Regions from separate parts of the Rossellomorea sp. NS-SX7 genome, predicted to be linked through region 2. Evidence: a T-box and tRNA genes for the amino acid it is inferred to sense, from the RefSeq annotation. Region 2 holds a T-box; the other regions hold tRNA genes.

What was found. The T-box of region 2 lies ahead of thrS (threonine--tRNA ligase). A T-box ahead of a tRNA ligase gene usually reads a tRNA of that ligase, here a tRNA-Thr.
Region 1: it has a tRNA-Thr gene. The T-box ahead of thrS (threonine--tRNA ligase) is inferred to sense a tRNA for this amino acid. The anticodon was not compared.
Region 3: it has a tRNA-Thr gene. The T-box ahead of thrS (threonine--tRNA ligase) is inferred to sense a tRNA for this amino acid. The anticodon was not compared.

The regions. Positions count from the first base shown of each region.
Region 1 is NZ_CM128249.1:3,065,689-3,070,436, forward strand. It holds tRNA gene ACUXV2_RS15305 (tRNA-Asp) at 1-52, opposite strand, end outside; tRNA gene ACUXV2_RS15310 (tRNA-Met) at 130-203, opposite strand; tRNA gene ACUXV2_RS15315 (tRNA-Ser) at 376-468, opposite strand; tRNA gene ACUXV2_RS15320 (tRNA-Ile) at 485-561, opposite strand; tRNA gene ACUXV2_RS15325 (tRNA-Met) at 566-642, opposite strand; tRNA gene ACUXV2_RS15330 (tRNA-Ala) at 733-808, opposite strand; tRNA gene ACUXV2_RS15335 (tRNA-Pro) at 817-893, opposite strand; tRNA gene ACUXV2_RS15340 (tRNA-Arg) at 901-977, opposite strand; tRNA gene ACUXV2_RS15345 (tRNA-Leu) at 1,017-1,105, opposite strand; tRNA gene ACUXV2_RS15350 (tRNA-Gly) at 1,115-1,189, opposite strand; tRNA gene ACUXV2_RS15355 (tRNA-Leu) at 1,195-1,279, opposite strand; tRNA gene ACUXV2_RS15360 (tRNA-Lys) at 1,319-1,394, opposite strand; tRNA gene ACUXV2_RS15365 (tRNA-Thr) at 1,422-1,497, opposite strand; tRNA gene ACUXV2_RS15370 (tRNA-Val) at 1,595-1,670, opposite strand; rRNA gene rrf (5S ribosomal RNA) at 1,678-1,794, opposite strand; rRNA gene ACUXV2_RS15380 (23S ribosomal RNA) at 1,944-4,748, opposite strand, start outside.
Region 2 is NZ_CM128249.1:1,638,992-1,643,739, reverse strand. It holds gene pssA (CDP-diacylglycerol--serine O-phosphatidyltransferase) at 1-162, opposite strand, end outside; gene ACUXV2_RS07980 (hypothetical protein) at 564-788, shown strand; gene pyrH (UMP kinase) at 834-1,571, opposite strand; gene thrS (threonine--tRNA ligase) at 1,847-3,049, opposite strand; T-box leader at 3,096-3,311, opposite strand; T-box leader at 3,400-3,614, opposite strand; gene ACUXV2_RS07965 (NIPSNAP family protein) at 3,811-4,140, shown strand; gene ACUXV2_RS07960 (YdcF family protein) at 4,137-4,748, shown strand, end outside.
Region 3 is NZ_CM128249.1:891,231-895,978, reverse strand. It holds gene ACUXV2_RS04360 (carbohydrate ABC transporter permease) at 1-522, opposite strand, end outside; tRNA gene ACUXV2_RS04355 (tRNA-Gly) at 1,195-1,268, opposite strand; tRNA gene ACUXV2_RS04350 (tRNA-Leu) at 1,271-1,355, opposite strand; tRNA gene ACUXV2_RS04345 (tRNA-Cys) at 1,363-1,436, opposite strand; tRNA gene ACUXV2_RS04340 (tRNA-Gly) at 1,444-1,518, opposite strand; tRNA gene ACUXV2_RS04335 (tRNA-Gln) at 1,526-1,597, opposite strand; tRNA gene ACUXV2_RS04330 (tRNA-His) at 1,637-1,712, opposite strand; tRNA gene ACUXV2_RS04325 (tRNA-Trp) at 1,724-1,797, opposite strand; tRNA gene ACUXV2_RS04320 (tRNA-Tyr) at 1,906-1,989, opposite strand; tRNA gene ACUXV2_RS04315 (tRNA-Thr) at 2,000-2,075, opposite strand; tRNA gene ACUXV2_RS04310 (tRNA-Phe) at 2,177-2,252, opposite strand; tRNA gene ACUXV2_RS04305 (tRNA-Asp) at 2,438-2,514, opposite strand; tRNA gene ACUXV2_RS04300 (tRNA-Met) at 2,522-2,595, opposite strand; tRNA gene ACUXV2_RS04295 (tRNA-Val) at 2,676-2,751, opposite strand; tRNA gene ACUXV2_RS04290 (tRNA-Glu) at 2,796-2,870, opposite strand; tRNA gene ACUXV2_RS04285 (tRNA-Ser) at 2,885-2,976, opposite strand; tRNA gene ACUXV2_RS04280 (tRNA-Asn) at 2,980-3,054, opposite strand; rRNA gene rrf (5S ribosomal RNA) at 3,062-3,178, opposite strand; rRNA gene ACUXV2_RS04270 (23S ribosomal RNA) at 3,347-4,748, opposite strand, start outside.

The DNA.
Region 1 (4,748 bases), 1.4 Mb from region 2:
CGCGACCTCCTGCGTGACAGGCAGGCATTCTAACCAACTGAACTACCAGACCAAGAATTTTTGACGATAGTCAAAATATTCATCCATCGGTTACCGATTAGGATAAGTATTAGCTTGTCAAAAATGGTATTGCGGGGACAGGATTTGAACCTGCGACCTTCGGGTTATGAGCCCGACGAGCTACCGAACTGCTCCACCCCGCGACGATAATAAGAGTTAAATTAAATTGTGACCTCACGAATTAATATCCGTTAGAACCACCCCGACTTCAGTAAGCTTATTCAAGCTGCTGCTCCGTCGGTGCGCTGATGTGAAAGCTCCGAAGATTATTCGGACGTGCTCCACCCCGCGACGATAATAATTTAAAAGGGAATATGGCGGAGGAAGAGGGATTCGAACCCCCGCGGGCTTTAACACCCCTGTCGGTTTTCAAGACCGATCCCTTCAGCCGGACTTGGGTATTCCTCCGTGTTTTAAATGTAAATGGTGGACCTTGTAGGACTCGAACCTACGACCGGACGGTTATGAGCCGTCTGCTCTAACCAACTGAGCTAAAGGTCCGTATTGGTAGCGGCGGAGGGGATCGAACCCCCGACCTCACGGGTATGAACCGTACGCTCTAGCCAGCTGAGCTACACCGCCAAGAAACATTTATATCTAATTGTAGATATTTTGCTGAAGCAAAATAATATGGAAGATTGTTTTACTCCGCTTACGCTGCGTAAAAAATCTTGGTGGAGCCTAGCGGGATCGAACCGCTGACCTCCTGCGTGCAAAGCAGGCGCTCTCCCAGCTGAGCTAAGGCCCCATCTAAGGTGGTCGGGAAGACAGGATTCGAACCTGCGACCCCTTGGTCCCAAACCAAGTGCTCTACCAAGCTGAGCTACTTCCCGAAATAGATGGCGCGCCCGAGAGGAGTCGAACCCCTAACCTTTTGATCCGTAGTCAAACGCTCTATCCAATTGAGCTACGGGCGCTTAATATTATGAATGTTATTTTCTTTCACAAAAAAACTCTGGTGCCGAGGACCGGAATCGAACCGGTACGGTAGTCACCTACCGCAGGATTTTAAGTCCTGTGCGTCTGCCAGTTCCGCCACCCCGGCAAAAATCGTTGGAGCGGAAGACGGGATTCGAACCCGCGACCCCCACCTTGGCAAGGTGGTGTTCTACCACTGAACTACTTCCGCGTAAATGGTGCGGGTGAAGGGACTTGAACCCCCACGCCTTGCGGCGCCAGATCCTAAGTCTGGTGCGTCTGCCAATTCCGCCACACCCGCATGATAAAAGATATGATGTTCTGCCTGAGCAAAAATCAATGGTGAGCCATGAAGGACTCGAACCTTCGACCCTCTGATTAAAAGTCAGATGCTCTACCAACTGAGCTAATGGCTCATAAAAGTTATGAGATTTAAACCAAAGTGGTGCCGGCAAGAGGACTTGAACCCCCAACCTACTGATTACAAGTCAGTTGCTCTACCAGTTGAGCTACACCGGCGTGGTTATATTACAGGCTTGTCTGTTAGACGAAGCATTGAATACATTGTAGAGATTAAGGACGCTTATTTTACTCCGCTTCGCTTCGTAAAAAAGCATGGTGGAGGATGACGGGATCGAACCGCCGACCCTCTGCTTGTAAGGCAGATGCTCTCCCAGCTGAGCTAATCCTCCATATTATGCCTGGCGACGTCCTACTCTCACAGGGGGAGATCCCCCAACTACCATCGGCGCTGAAGAGCTTAACTTCCGTGTTCGGCATGGGAACGGGTGTGACCTCTTCGCCATAGTCACCAGACTGTTCATCCTTTTTTAAGGACAAGTATTATTATATCTTTTTCAGAGAAAATTTCAAGTATTAATTTAAAATTTATTCCCTGAAAACTAGATAAAGGATTGATGTCAAGAATACCGGTATTGCCGTTGTTCATTTAAAAATGACTCTTTGTGGTTAAGTCCTCGATCGATTAGTATCAGTCAGCTCCACATGTCACCATGCTTCCACCTCTGACCTATCTACCTAGTCATCTTCTAGGGATCTTACTCACATAAAGTGATGGGAAATCTCATCTCGAGGGGGGCTTCATGCTTAGATGCTTTCAGCACTTATCCCTTCCGCACATAGCTACCCAGCGATGCCTTTGGCAAGACAACTGGTACACCAGCGGTGCGTCCATCCCGGTCCTCTCGTACTAAGGACAGCTCCTCTCAAATTTCCTGCGCCCACGACGGATAGGGACCGAACTGTCTCACGACGTTCTGAACCCAGCTCGCGTACCGCTTTAATGGGCGAACAGCCCAACCCTTGGGACCGACTACAGCCCCAGGATGCGATGAGCCGACATCGAGGTGCCAAACCTCCCCGTCGATGTGGACTCTTGGGGGAGATAAGCCTGTTATCCCCGGGGTAGCTTTTATCCGTTGAGCGATGGCCCTTCCATGCGGAACCACCGGATCACTAAGCCCGACTTTCGTCCCTGCTCGACTTGTAGGTCTCGCAGTCAAGCTCCCTTGTGCCTTTACACTCTGCGAATGATTTCCAACCATTCTGAGGGAACCTTTGGGCGCCTCCGTTACTCTTTAGGAGGCGACCGCCCCAGTCAAACTGCCCACCTGACACTGTCTCCCACCCCGATAAGGGGCGCGGGTTAGAATTTCAATACAGCCAGGGTAGTATCCCACCAACGCCTCCACCGAAGCTGGCGCTCCGGCTTCCAAGGCTCCTACCTATCCTGTACAAGCTGTACCAAAATTCAATATCAGGCTACAGTAAAGCTCCACGGGGTCTTTCCGTCCTGTCGCGGGTAACCTGCATCTTCACAGGTACTATAATTTCACCGAGTCTCTCGTTGAGACAGTGCCCAGATCGTTACGCCTTTCGTGCGGGTCGGAACTTACCCGACAAGGAATTTCGCTACCTTAGGACCGTTATAGTTACGGCCGCCGTTTACTGGGGCTTCGATTCGCACCTTCGCTTGCGCTAAGCACTCCTCTTAACCTTCCAGCACCGGGCAGGCGTCAGCCCCTATACTTCGCCTTACGGCTTCGCAGAGACCTGTGTTTTTGCTAAACAGTCGCCTGGGCCTATTCACTGCGGCTCTTCGAGGCTATGCACCTCAAAGAGCACCCCTTCTCCCGAAGTTACGGGGTCATTTTGCCGAGTTCCTTAACGAGAGTTCTCTCGCTCACCTTAGGATTCTCTCCTCGCCTACCTGTGTCGGTTTGCGGTACGGGCACCTTTTTCCTCGCTAGAGGCTTTTCTTGGCAGTGTGGAATCAGGAACTTCGCTACTATAATTCGCTCGCTATCACAGCTCAGCCTTCACGATGACGGGATTTGCCTCATCATCAGCCTAACTGCTTAGACGCACATATCCAGCAGTGCGCTTACCCTATCCTCCTGCGTCCCCCCATTGCTCAAACGGAAAAGAGGTGGTACAGGAATATCAACCTGTTGTCCATCGTCTACGCCTATCGGCCTCGACTTAGGTCCCGACTAACCCTGAGCGGACGAGCCTTCCTCAGGAAACCTTAGGCATTCGGTGGATGGGATTCTCACCCATCTTTCGCTACTCATACCGGCATTCTCACTTCTAAGCACTCCACCAGTCCTTACGGTCTGACTTCACTGTCCTTAGAACGCTCTCCTACCACTGACACCTAAAGGTGTCAATCCACAGCTTCGGTGATACGTTTAGCCCCGGTACATTTTCGGCGCAGAGTCACTCGACCAGTGAGCTATTACGCACTCTTTAAATGGTGGCTGCTTCTAAGCCAACATCCTGGTTGTCTAAGCAACTCCACATCCTTTTCCACTTAACGTATACTTTGGGACCTTAGCTGGTGGTCTGGGCTGTTTCCCTTTCGACTACGGATCTTATCACTCGCAGTCTGACTCCCATGGATAAGTCTTTGGCATTCGGAGTTTGTCTGAATTCGGTAACCCGATGAGGGCCCCTAGTCCAAACAGTGCTCTACCTCCAAGACTCTTACACATGAGGCTAGCCCTAAAGCTATTTCGGAGAGAACCAGCTATCTCCAAGTTCGATTGGAATTTCTCCGCTACCCACACCTCATCCCCGCACTTTTCAACGTGCGTGGGTTCGGACCTCCATCCAGTGTTACCTGGACTTCATCCTGGACATGGGTAGATCACCTGGTTTCGGGTCTACGACCACATACTCATTCGCCCTATTCAGACTCGCTTTCGCTGCGGCTCCGTCTCATCGACTTAACCTTGCATGGGATCGTAACTCGCCGGTTCATTCTACAAAAGGCACGCCATCACCCGTTAACGGGCTCTGACTACTTGTAGGCACACGGTTTCAGGTTCTCTTTCACTCCCCTTCCGGGGTGCTTTTCACCTTTCCCTCACGGTACTGGTTCACTATCGGTCACTAGGTAGTATTTAGCCTTGGGAGATGGTCCTCCCAGCTTCCGACGGGATTTCACGTGTCCCGCCGTACTCAGGATCCACTCAAGAGGGAACGAAGTTTCAACTACAGGGTTGTTACCTTCTTTGACGAGCCTTTCCAGACTTCTTCGTCTACTCCGTTCCTTTGTAACTCCGTATAGAGTGTCCTACAACCCCAAGAGGCAAGCCTCTTGGTTTGGGCTACATCCCGTTTCGCTCGCCGCTACTCAGGGAATCGCATTTGCTTTCTCTTCCTCCAGGTACTTAGATGTTTCAGTTCCCTGGGTCTGCCTTCCATAATCTATGTATTCAAATATGGATATTGTTCCATTACGAACA
Region 2 (4,748 bases):
CATCCTCGCAAGCCGGCCATCCATACTGTCAAGCATCATCCCAATGATAATCAATACAGCTGCATTCTTAAACTGACCATTGGCTGCAAACCCTATCGATAAAAAACCGCAATATAAGTTGCCCAATGTCAGCGTATTAGGTATTTTCTTTGTAAATCTCATTCGCATATGTAATCTCCAGTCTAAATCTAATCATACTTATAGGATACCATGTTTTCATGGATGGGACAGGTATAAGTGTAAAATTAATCAATTATATTCATTAGCAGGCGGGAATGTTTTGTGAAATTGGATCGGTGCAAAGGAAGCAATCCTCTTTTTGATGAATTCAAGTCAATTCATGTATTTTCGGATCACATTCAGCCGAACTCCTCCCCCAACCTCCTATAAACATCATCCATTCAAAGTCCAACATTATATAATCATGAAAAAGCAATCAAGTAGTGATTTCCTACTTTTACATATTATGTTAAGCATCTATATACGAGCCCTTCTGTTTTTGTTATAATTTTACTATCAAGAATGAACTATAAAGGGTTTTCAATGAAACAAGGAGGTAAAAAATGACTGGGACCATTGCAGTTATCATGATTTTTTCCATTCCTATCATTGCTATTTTTACAGACCATATTCAAAAACAATCAAAAATGAAGCAGAAAATGATTGAAGATCAATTGAAACTCGAACAATTAAAACATGAAAATTTTGTGATTGAAACAGAGAAAATGAAGCTTGAGCTTAAGCAAATGACACTTGATGAACCGAATGAGAACAGGAAAGTATTTTAATGCAGCCCCGCCGTTATAGGCGGGGTTTCATTTTTTTCAACACATTCACAAGCTCAGCCTGGATTTCTCATGATTGATCAGTGTTCCAGCCTTTTCCCCTTCAATGATTCTTTTCATCATACCAACTTCTTCAAAGTTAAAGATATGCACTGGCAGTTTATAATCCCTTGCAAGAAGGAGCGCGGACTGATCCATTACTTTGATATTGTTTTTTACCACGTCATTGTAGTTGAGATTATGATACATTTTCGCATCCCGATCTACCTTTGGGTCACTTGTAAACACTCCAGCCACACCTTGCTTTGCGACAAATATCGCATCGCTGTCCGTTTCTATTGCACGTTGTACGCTCGGATAGTCGGTGGTGACGAATGGCTGCCCATTCCCGCCGCCGAAAATGACAATATATCCCTTATCAAGATGGTGTACCGCCCGGAGCCGGATATATGGTTCTGCTACAGCAGAGACCGGCATGGAGGTCATTACCCTTATTTCCCTATCTGTTTTACTCTTGAGGACGCCCCTCAGCATTAGACTGTTGATGATCGTGCCAAGCGTTCCTATACTATCTGCCTCTACCCTCTCAATCCCCCATTTGTCAGCCAAGTTCCCGCGAAAAATGTTCCCGCCTCCAACCACAATCGATACCTGCACACCCAAATCAACAATCGACAGGATTTCATTTGCAATATGCTCAAGTTGATCGGTTCCGAAATTATTCCCTTCACCGTCAGCCAATGCACCGCCGCTCAGTTTCACCAATACCCGTTCGAATTTCCCCATCATCATACCCCCATTCAGATTATCGCGTGAACCACAAATTACAGGCACCGCTTTCTTTCACCACCAGTCATTACCGGACAAAAAAAGGACCAAAAGTAATAAATACTTTTAGTCCTTAAAAGGAAAAGAAAGAAAGGTATTCCGTTCGATCTGCCTAAGATGAATGATCCCATCCTTCTTCCCCCTTTTTTAAAAATTGCAAATTTCCCTTCAATTAGTCTATATAATATATAAGTCACCGTCAAGAAAAAATACACATATATTCCATTTATTTTCTATTTCTTCATTTCATCCATCACATATTGAATGACTGCTTCAAGACTAAATACCTCGGACTTGCCTTCACGATTTCTCAAGGAAACCTTCCCTTCCTGGCTTTCTTTATTTCCGACAACCATTACACAAGGTACTTTTTCCAGCTGTGCCTCCCTTATTTTATAACCGATTTTTTCACTGCGGTCATCTACTTCCACTCTGATTCCCTTATGGGACAAATGTTGTTTCACATGGAGAGCGTACTCCATTTGTACCTGCGATATCGGAAGAATCTTTACTTGTACCGGGGCAAGCCACAGTGGAAAATTCCCTTCATAATGTTCAATGAGTATGGCCATGAAACGCTCAATGGAACCATAAATGGCACGGTGAATCATGATTGGCCTGTGTACTTTATTATCTTCACCAATGTATTCACAATTGAATTTCTCGGGCATCTGGAAATCAAGCTGCACAGTACCGCACTGCCAGCTGCGTCCGATGGAGTCTACAAGATGAAAGTCGATCTTTGGTCCGTAAAATGAGCCGTCCCCTTCATTGATTTGGTAATCTGCATTTCTACTCTGCAGAACTCTTTCCAAATCTTCTTCGGCTTTATTCCACATCTCTATCGATCCCATATATTCCTCTGGGCGAGTGGACAGTTCAATTTTATATTGAAATCCAAACTTAGCATAAAAAACATCAATCAAATCGAGAACGTTATTCAGCTCCGATTGGACCTGATCCTCCAGCACGAATAAATGTGCATCATCTTGAGTGAAAGTCCTGACCCTGAGCAGCCCGCTTAATGAACCGGAAAGTTCGTGTCGATGGACCAGTCCAAGCTCACCATAACGGATCGGCAGTTCACGATAGCTCCTTCTCTTGCTTTTATAAATCAATACGGCCCCCGGACAATTCATCGGCTTGATTGCATATGATTGATCATCAACTTTCGAGAAATACATATTTTCATGATAATGCTGCCAGTGTCCTGACTGTTCCCACAGCTCCTGTTTCATCATGACCGGTGTCTTTATTTCCTCATATCCTGCTTTTCGATGCTCTTCTTTCCAGAACCTCTCAAGCTCATTTCTGACAACCATTCCCTTAGGCAGGAAAAACGGCATACCCGGTGCTTCCTCCATTGACATAAATAATTCAAGCTGCGCACCAAGCTTCCGATGATTCCTTTTTTCTGCTTCATTTTGAATTGACATGATCATCCCTCCTAAAAATAAATAAAAAAACCGCACTCATCCCCAAGCAAGGGACGTGTGCGGTCGTGGTTCCACCCTAATTCCGAAGCGGTCTCGCTTCGCTCAAAAAAGATAACGGTCTGACCCGATTATGGATACTGAAGGTTCCCCATAATTGCTCTGAGGTGGTGAATCATTCCTATTTCTTCAGGGCTCTCAGCCGGTGACCCCGTTCTCTGGAAAGAAAATCTAAAATGACCCATGTCCTCTTCATTGCTTTTAATCATAACTCTTAATGTATATATGCTGTTGTGAATCAACTACCAAATAAATTGGTCCATTCACAAACAAAAGACCGCACTCATCCCAGTACAAGGGACGTGTGCGGTCGTGGTTCCACCCTAATTCCGAAGCAGTTTCGCTTCGCTCAAAAAAGATAACGGTCTGACCCGATTATGGATACTGTAAATTCCCCATAATTGCTCCGAGGTGGTAAACCATTTCCATTTCTTCAGGGCTCTCAGCCAGTGACCCTGTTCTCTGAAAAAAAATCAAAAATGATTCATGTCCTCTTCATTGCTTTACAGATAGTATATTCAAAACTTTACCAAATCGTTAAAAAGATTATATGGCAGTATTTTCTAATAGTCAATACACCAATTAAATAAACTTTATAACATCACGAAAAACGAATAAACATTAACAAAACAGAAAAAACGTTTAAATAATAGTTGAACAAAAAAGAACAAACGTGTAATATTTTATTCAAGAGGAGGAATATTATGGTATATAGAATGCGGACTTATCAAATTGATCCAGACAAACTTGAACGTTTCAGCGAGTTTTTTCATAACTATTTACTGCCAAACCAGCTTCGATTTGGTTCCAAATTGGTGGGACGATGGGTGAATTCGGATAAGACATCCATTATGGCCATCTGGGAATATAAAGATCTGGCACAGTACAAGTCCATAGAGGAAAAAATCAAACGAACAAACCTGCATAAAAGAGCGCAAATCAGAAAAGATGAGCTGGGTCCCCTATTTTTCTCCACACACCAAGAGTTCTGGGAGATGACAAGCGATTACAGTATGTTAGGAGGATCAAGATGAAACCAGTCATACCCAAAGAATCTGAAATGCCCCAGTTGAATGAAGAACAATTGAAACAAGTCACTGAACTTACCTTTTTCCAGAGCATTCAGCCAAAAAGGTGTGATGCTATCTTTATCTTTAGCGGAACCCATCCAGGTCATTGGGAAAAAGCAATCGAGGCCTACAAACTGAATCTTGCTCCAAGAATCATCGTGACCGGGGGGAGAAGCTTGACTGGCACAGCCCATCCTGAATGGGAAGGGCAGCGCTCTCATTCTATCACGGAAGCATCTGTGATTATTTCTTACCTCCTGCAAGCCGGTATACCCCAAGACAAAATCGTATATGAAGATCAATCGGCGAATTCCCTTGAAAATGTACTATTTGCAAAGGATATCATTGATTTTTCCGAGATAAAATCATTGTTGGTCATCTGTAAAAGCCATGTAGCAGGCAGGCAGATCAGGACACTCATGAAGCATTTCCCACCTGACTTAATTTATATTCCATTTACATTCAATGCGACATATCAGAGTGAGGAAATCAACCGTGAAAACTGGTTGAATACAGAAACAGGACGTAAAAGAGTTTGGGGGGAATACAGGAGAATCATTCACTACGGTCAA
Region 3 (4,748 bases), 750 kb from region 2:
CTTCTCATCACCAAGCCATGGCATTTTAAAGAATGCAATATCCGTCATATTCCCGACAGATGCAAATCCTTTAACAAAGATGAACTGCCAGATGAAACCTAATAATAACCCGCCGATGACATTCGGAATAAAAAACACCGTTCTCAGGATATTACGTGTTTTGAGTGCCGCATTTAATAGTAAAGCAAATCCAAAACCGATTAAATTACTGATGATAACAGCAGCAAACATAAATTTCGTCGTAAACATGAAAGAATTAAAGAACGTTTTGTCATTCGTGAAAATCTGCTTATAATTGTCAAAGCCTACCCACTCTACAACAGAACTGACTCCATTCCAGGAAGTGAAAGAATAATAGACTCCCATTAAAAAGGGCAGAATCTGAATCACTAGGAAGAAGAGTAATGCAGGTCCTACAAAGGCAGCGTACGTCAATAAGCTCTTATATTTAAACTTTCTCTTTGACACTGCCTTGATCTGTGCTTGGGTACTTACCGGTCCAGTCTTTATCTTTGGTTCCACACGCATCACCACCCCTTTGTTATGTAACCGCTTTCTTATAGTATAAAGGGAATGCTATTTTAAATAGGTCAACAAAATTGACAAAGAAGGTGCACTATTTTGACTATATGGTGGAGTGGCTCTATCTTGTCATTTTTTAACCACTTAACATTGAGTATTATGGTAGGAGGAATATTGTAGAAAAATTCTAGGAGTTAATAAGATGAGGAAGTGATTGCGGTACTTCCCATTTTGATAGAGGAGTTTTATTTAGTTGGTGATGCAGGTTTTATGAAGAGGATTGTTTAGGGGCATATTAAGCTGAGGATGAGGTTGAAATGGCTCAAAAATTGCCTTTAGAGGAGGTCAGAAGACGTTCTGATGCTTTTTCCTTCCGTGGATACTCGTATAGGGCGGAACAGGGAGACTCCTCAAAATTAATTGGCCCAATTACTAAAAAATTGATCCAATGTTTCATTAATTGCACCGGGTTCCAAATAATTGCACCAATTTCTCATTATTTGTTCCGAATTCACGATAATTGTACAACTTAGAATCATTCCAATTAAAGCAAGATCTATCTACTCCATTTTTCAGATACAAAGCATGATCCTCGAACCATTATCCTTCAGCTCCTTTCCTTAAAAACAAAAAAGACTCCCTCATCAAGAGAAAGTCTTAAGTATGTATGATTGGAGCGGGTGATGGGAATCGAACCCACGACATCAGCTTGGAAGGCTGAGGTTTTACCATTAAACTACACCCGCAATGGTACCGGTGGCCGGGGTCGAACCGGCACTCCGTGAGGAACACGATTTTGAGTCGTGCGCGTCTGCCTATTCCGCCACACCGGCATTCATATGGAGGCGCCAACCGGATTTGAACCGGTGATAAAGGTTTTGCAGACCTCTGCCTTACCACTTGGCTATGGCGCCATATGAATGGAGCGGAAGACGGGATTCGAACCCGCGACCCCCACCTTGGCAAGGTGGTGTTCTACCACTGAACTACTTCCGCAATACTACTGGGCTAGCTGGATTCGAACCAACGCATGTCGCAGTCAAAGTGCGATGCCTTACCGCTTGGCTATAGCCCACTGATAGTATATGTCACTATATTGTTAGTGTGACAATTATGGGGCGACTGATGGGAATCGAACCCACGAATGCCGGAACCACAATCCGGTGCGTTAACCACTTCGCCACAATCGCCATAATCGTATTGGCAGGGGCAGTAGGAATCGAACCCACACCAAAGGTTTTGGAGACCTTCGTTCTACCGTTAAACTATGCCCCTATGAAAATTTGTTTTTTCTTACTCTTCGCATATAAGCATAATGCTCCGCTTCGCTGCTCAAAGGTTAAAGAAGATTATTTTACTCCGCTGACGCTTCGTAAAAAATCATGGTGGAGGGGGGCAGATTCGAACTGCCGAACCCGAAGGAGCGGATTTACAGTCCGCCGCGTTTAGCCACTTCGCTACCCCTCCATCTGTTGAGTGGTGCCGGCAAGAGGACTTGAACCCCCAACCTACTGATTACAAGTCAGTTGCTCTACCAGTTGAGCTACACCGGCACGTAAAATGATGATCAAGTTTCGGCTAATAAACTTATCATTGTATACATGGTAAACATTAAAGACGTTTGTTTTACTCCGCTATGCTTCGTAAAAAAACATGGTGGCTCAGGACGGAATCGAACCGCCGACACATGGATTTTCAGTCCATTGCTCTACCAACTGAGCTACTGAGCCATAATATTATTTTCGTTCCTAATCTGAGTATCCGATTGTCCATCGTCCAGCTCTCAGAAGGATTATTCAAGTTGCTGCTCGAGCTGTACGCTGATGTTTACTCGGTGAAGCTTATTCACCGTGCTCTACCAACTGAGCTACTGAGCCGTATTTTTTGTTTATTACTTCTAACTATTCAAATAAAATGGCGGTCTGGACGGGACTCGAACCCGCGACCTCCTGCGTGACAGGCAGGCATTCTAACCAACTGAACTACCAGACCAATGGTATTGCGGGGACAGGATTTGAACCTGCGACCTTCGGGTTATGAGCCCGACGAGCTACCGAACTGCTCCACCCCGCGACGATATAAAATCTTCTTAAAGCGTTTTCCTTAAAGTAAGGAAAGGTATTTTCACTACTTTATGCTTCGTGAAAAAGCTATGGTGGAGGATGACGGGATCGAACCGCCGACCCTCTGCTTGTAAGGCAGATGCTCTCCCAGCTGAGCTAATCCTCCAATTTGTATGGTGAGTTCTTTTCGCTTAGGCGAAAAAACTTCTTTGGTGACCCGTACGGGATTCGAACCCGTGTTACCGCCGTGAAAGGGCGGTGTCTTAACCGCTTGACCAACGGGCCATATAAGTATGTTATGGCGGAGAGCAAGGGATTTGAACCCTTGAGACAGCGTTGACCGTCTACACGATTTCCAATCGTGCTCCTTCGACCACTCGGACAGCTCTCCATATGGCTCCGCAGGCAAGATTCGAACTTGCGACCGATCGGTTAACAGCCGATAGCTCTACCACTGAGCTACTGCGGAACGATGTGCCTGGCGATGTCCTACTCTCACAGGGGGAGATCCCCCAACTACCATCGGCGCTGAAGAGCTTAACTTCCGTGTTCGGCATGGGAACGGGTGTGACCTCTTCGCCATAATCACCAGACAAATTTATGATGTCTTTTTTAGGGACAAGTACTATTATATCGTCTTTCAAAGATTTTTCAAGACTTTTTTTGTACTTTTTAAGAGAAATTTATTCCCTGAAAACTAGATAAAGGATTGATGTCAAGAATACCGGTATTGCCGTTGTGTTCATTTAAAATGACTCTTTGTGGTTAAGTCCTCGATCGATTAGTATCAGTCAGCTCCACATGTCACCATGCTTCCACCTCTGACCTATCTACCTAGTCATCTTCTAGGGATCTTACTCACATAAAGTGATGGGAAATCTCATCTCGAGGGGGGCTTCATGCTTAGATGCTTTCAGCACTTATCCCTTCCGCACATAGCTACCCAGCGATGCCTTTGGCAAGACAACTGGTACACCAGCGGTGCGTCCATCCCGGTCCTCTCGTACTAAGGACAGCTCCTCTCAAATTTCCTGCGCCCACGACGGATAGGGACCGAACTGTCTCACGACGTTCTGAACCCAGCTCGCGTACCGCTTTAATGGGCGAACAGCCCAACCCTTGGGACCGACTACAGCCCCAGGATGCGATGAGCCGACATCGAGGTGCCAAACCTCCCCGTCGATGTGGACTCTTGGGGGAGATAAGCCTGTTATCCCCGGGGTAGCTTTTATCCGTTGAGCGATGGCCCTTCCATGCGGAACCACCGGATCACTAAGCCCGACTTTCGTCCCTGCTCGACTTGTAGGTCTCGCAGTCAAGCTCCCTTGTGCCTTTACACTCTGCGAATGATTTCCAACCATTCTGAGGGAACCTTTGGGCGCCTCCGTTACTCTTTAGGAGGCGACCGCCCCAGTCAAACTGCCCACCTGACACTGTCTCCCACCCCGATAAGGGGCGCGGGTTAGAATTTCAATACAGCCAGGGTAGTATCCCACCAACGCCTCCACCGAAGCTGGCGCTCCGGCTTCCAAGGCTCCTACCTATCCTGTACAAGCTGTACCAAAATTCAATATCAGGCTACAGTAAAGCTCCACGGGGTCTTTCCGTCCTGTCGCGGGTAACCTGCATCTTCACAGGTACTATAATTTCACCGAGTCTCTCGTTGAGACAGTGCCCAGATCGTTACGCCTTTCGTGCGGGTCGGAACTTACCCGACAAGGAATTTCGCTACCTTAGGACCGTTATAGTTACGGCCGCCGTTTACTGGGGCTTCGATTCGCACCTTCGCTTGCGCTAAGCACTCCTCTTAACCTTCCAGCACCGGGCAGGCGTCAGCCCCTATACTTCGCCTTACGGCTTCGCAGAGACCTGTGTTTTTGCTAAACAGTCGCCTGGGCCTATTCACTGCGGCTCTTCGAGGCTATGCACCTCAAAGAGCACCCCTTCTCCCGAAGTTACGGGGTCATTTTGCCGAGTTCCTTAACGAGAGTTCTCTCGCTCACCTTAGGATTCTCTCCTCGCCTACCTGTGTCGGTTTGCGGTACGGGCACCTTTTTCCTCGCTAGAGGCTTTTCTTGGCAGTGTGGAATCAGGAACTTCGCTACTATAATTCGCTCGCTATCACAGCTCATTTCGCGATGATGGGATTTGCCTCATCATCAG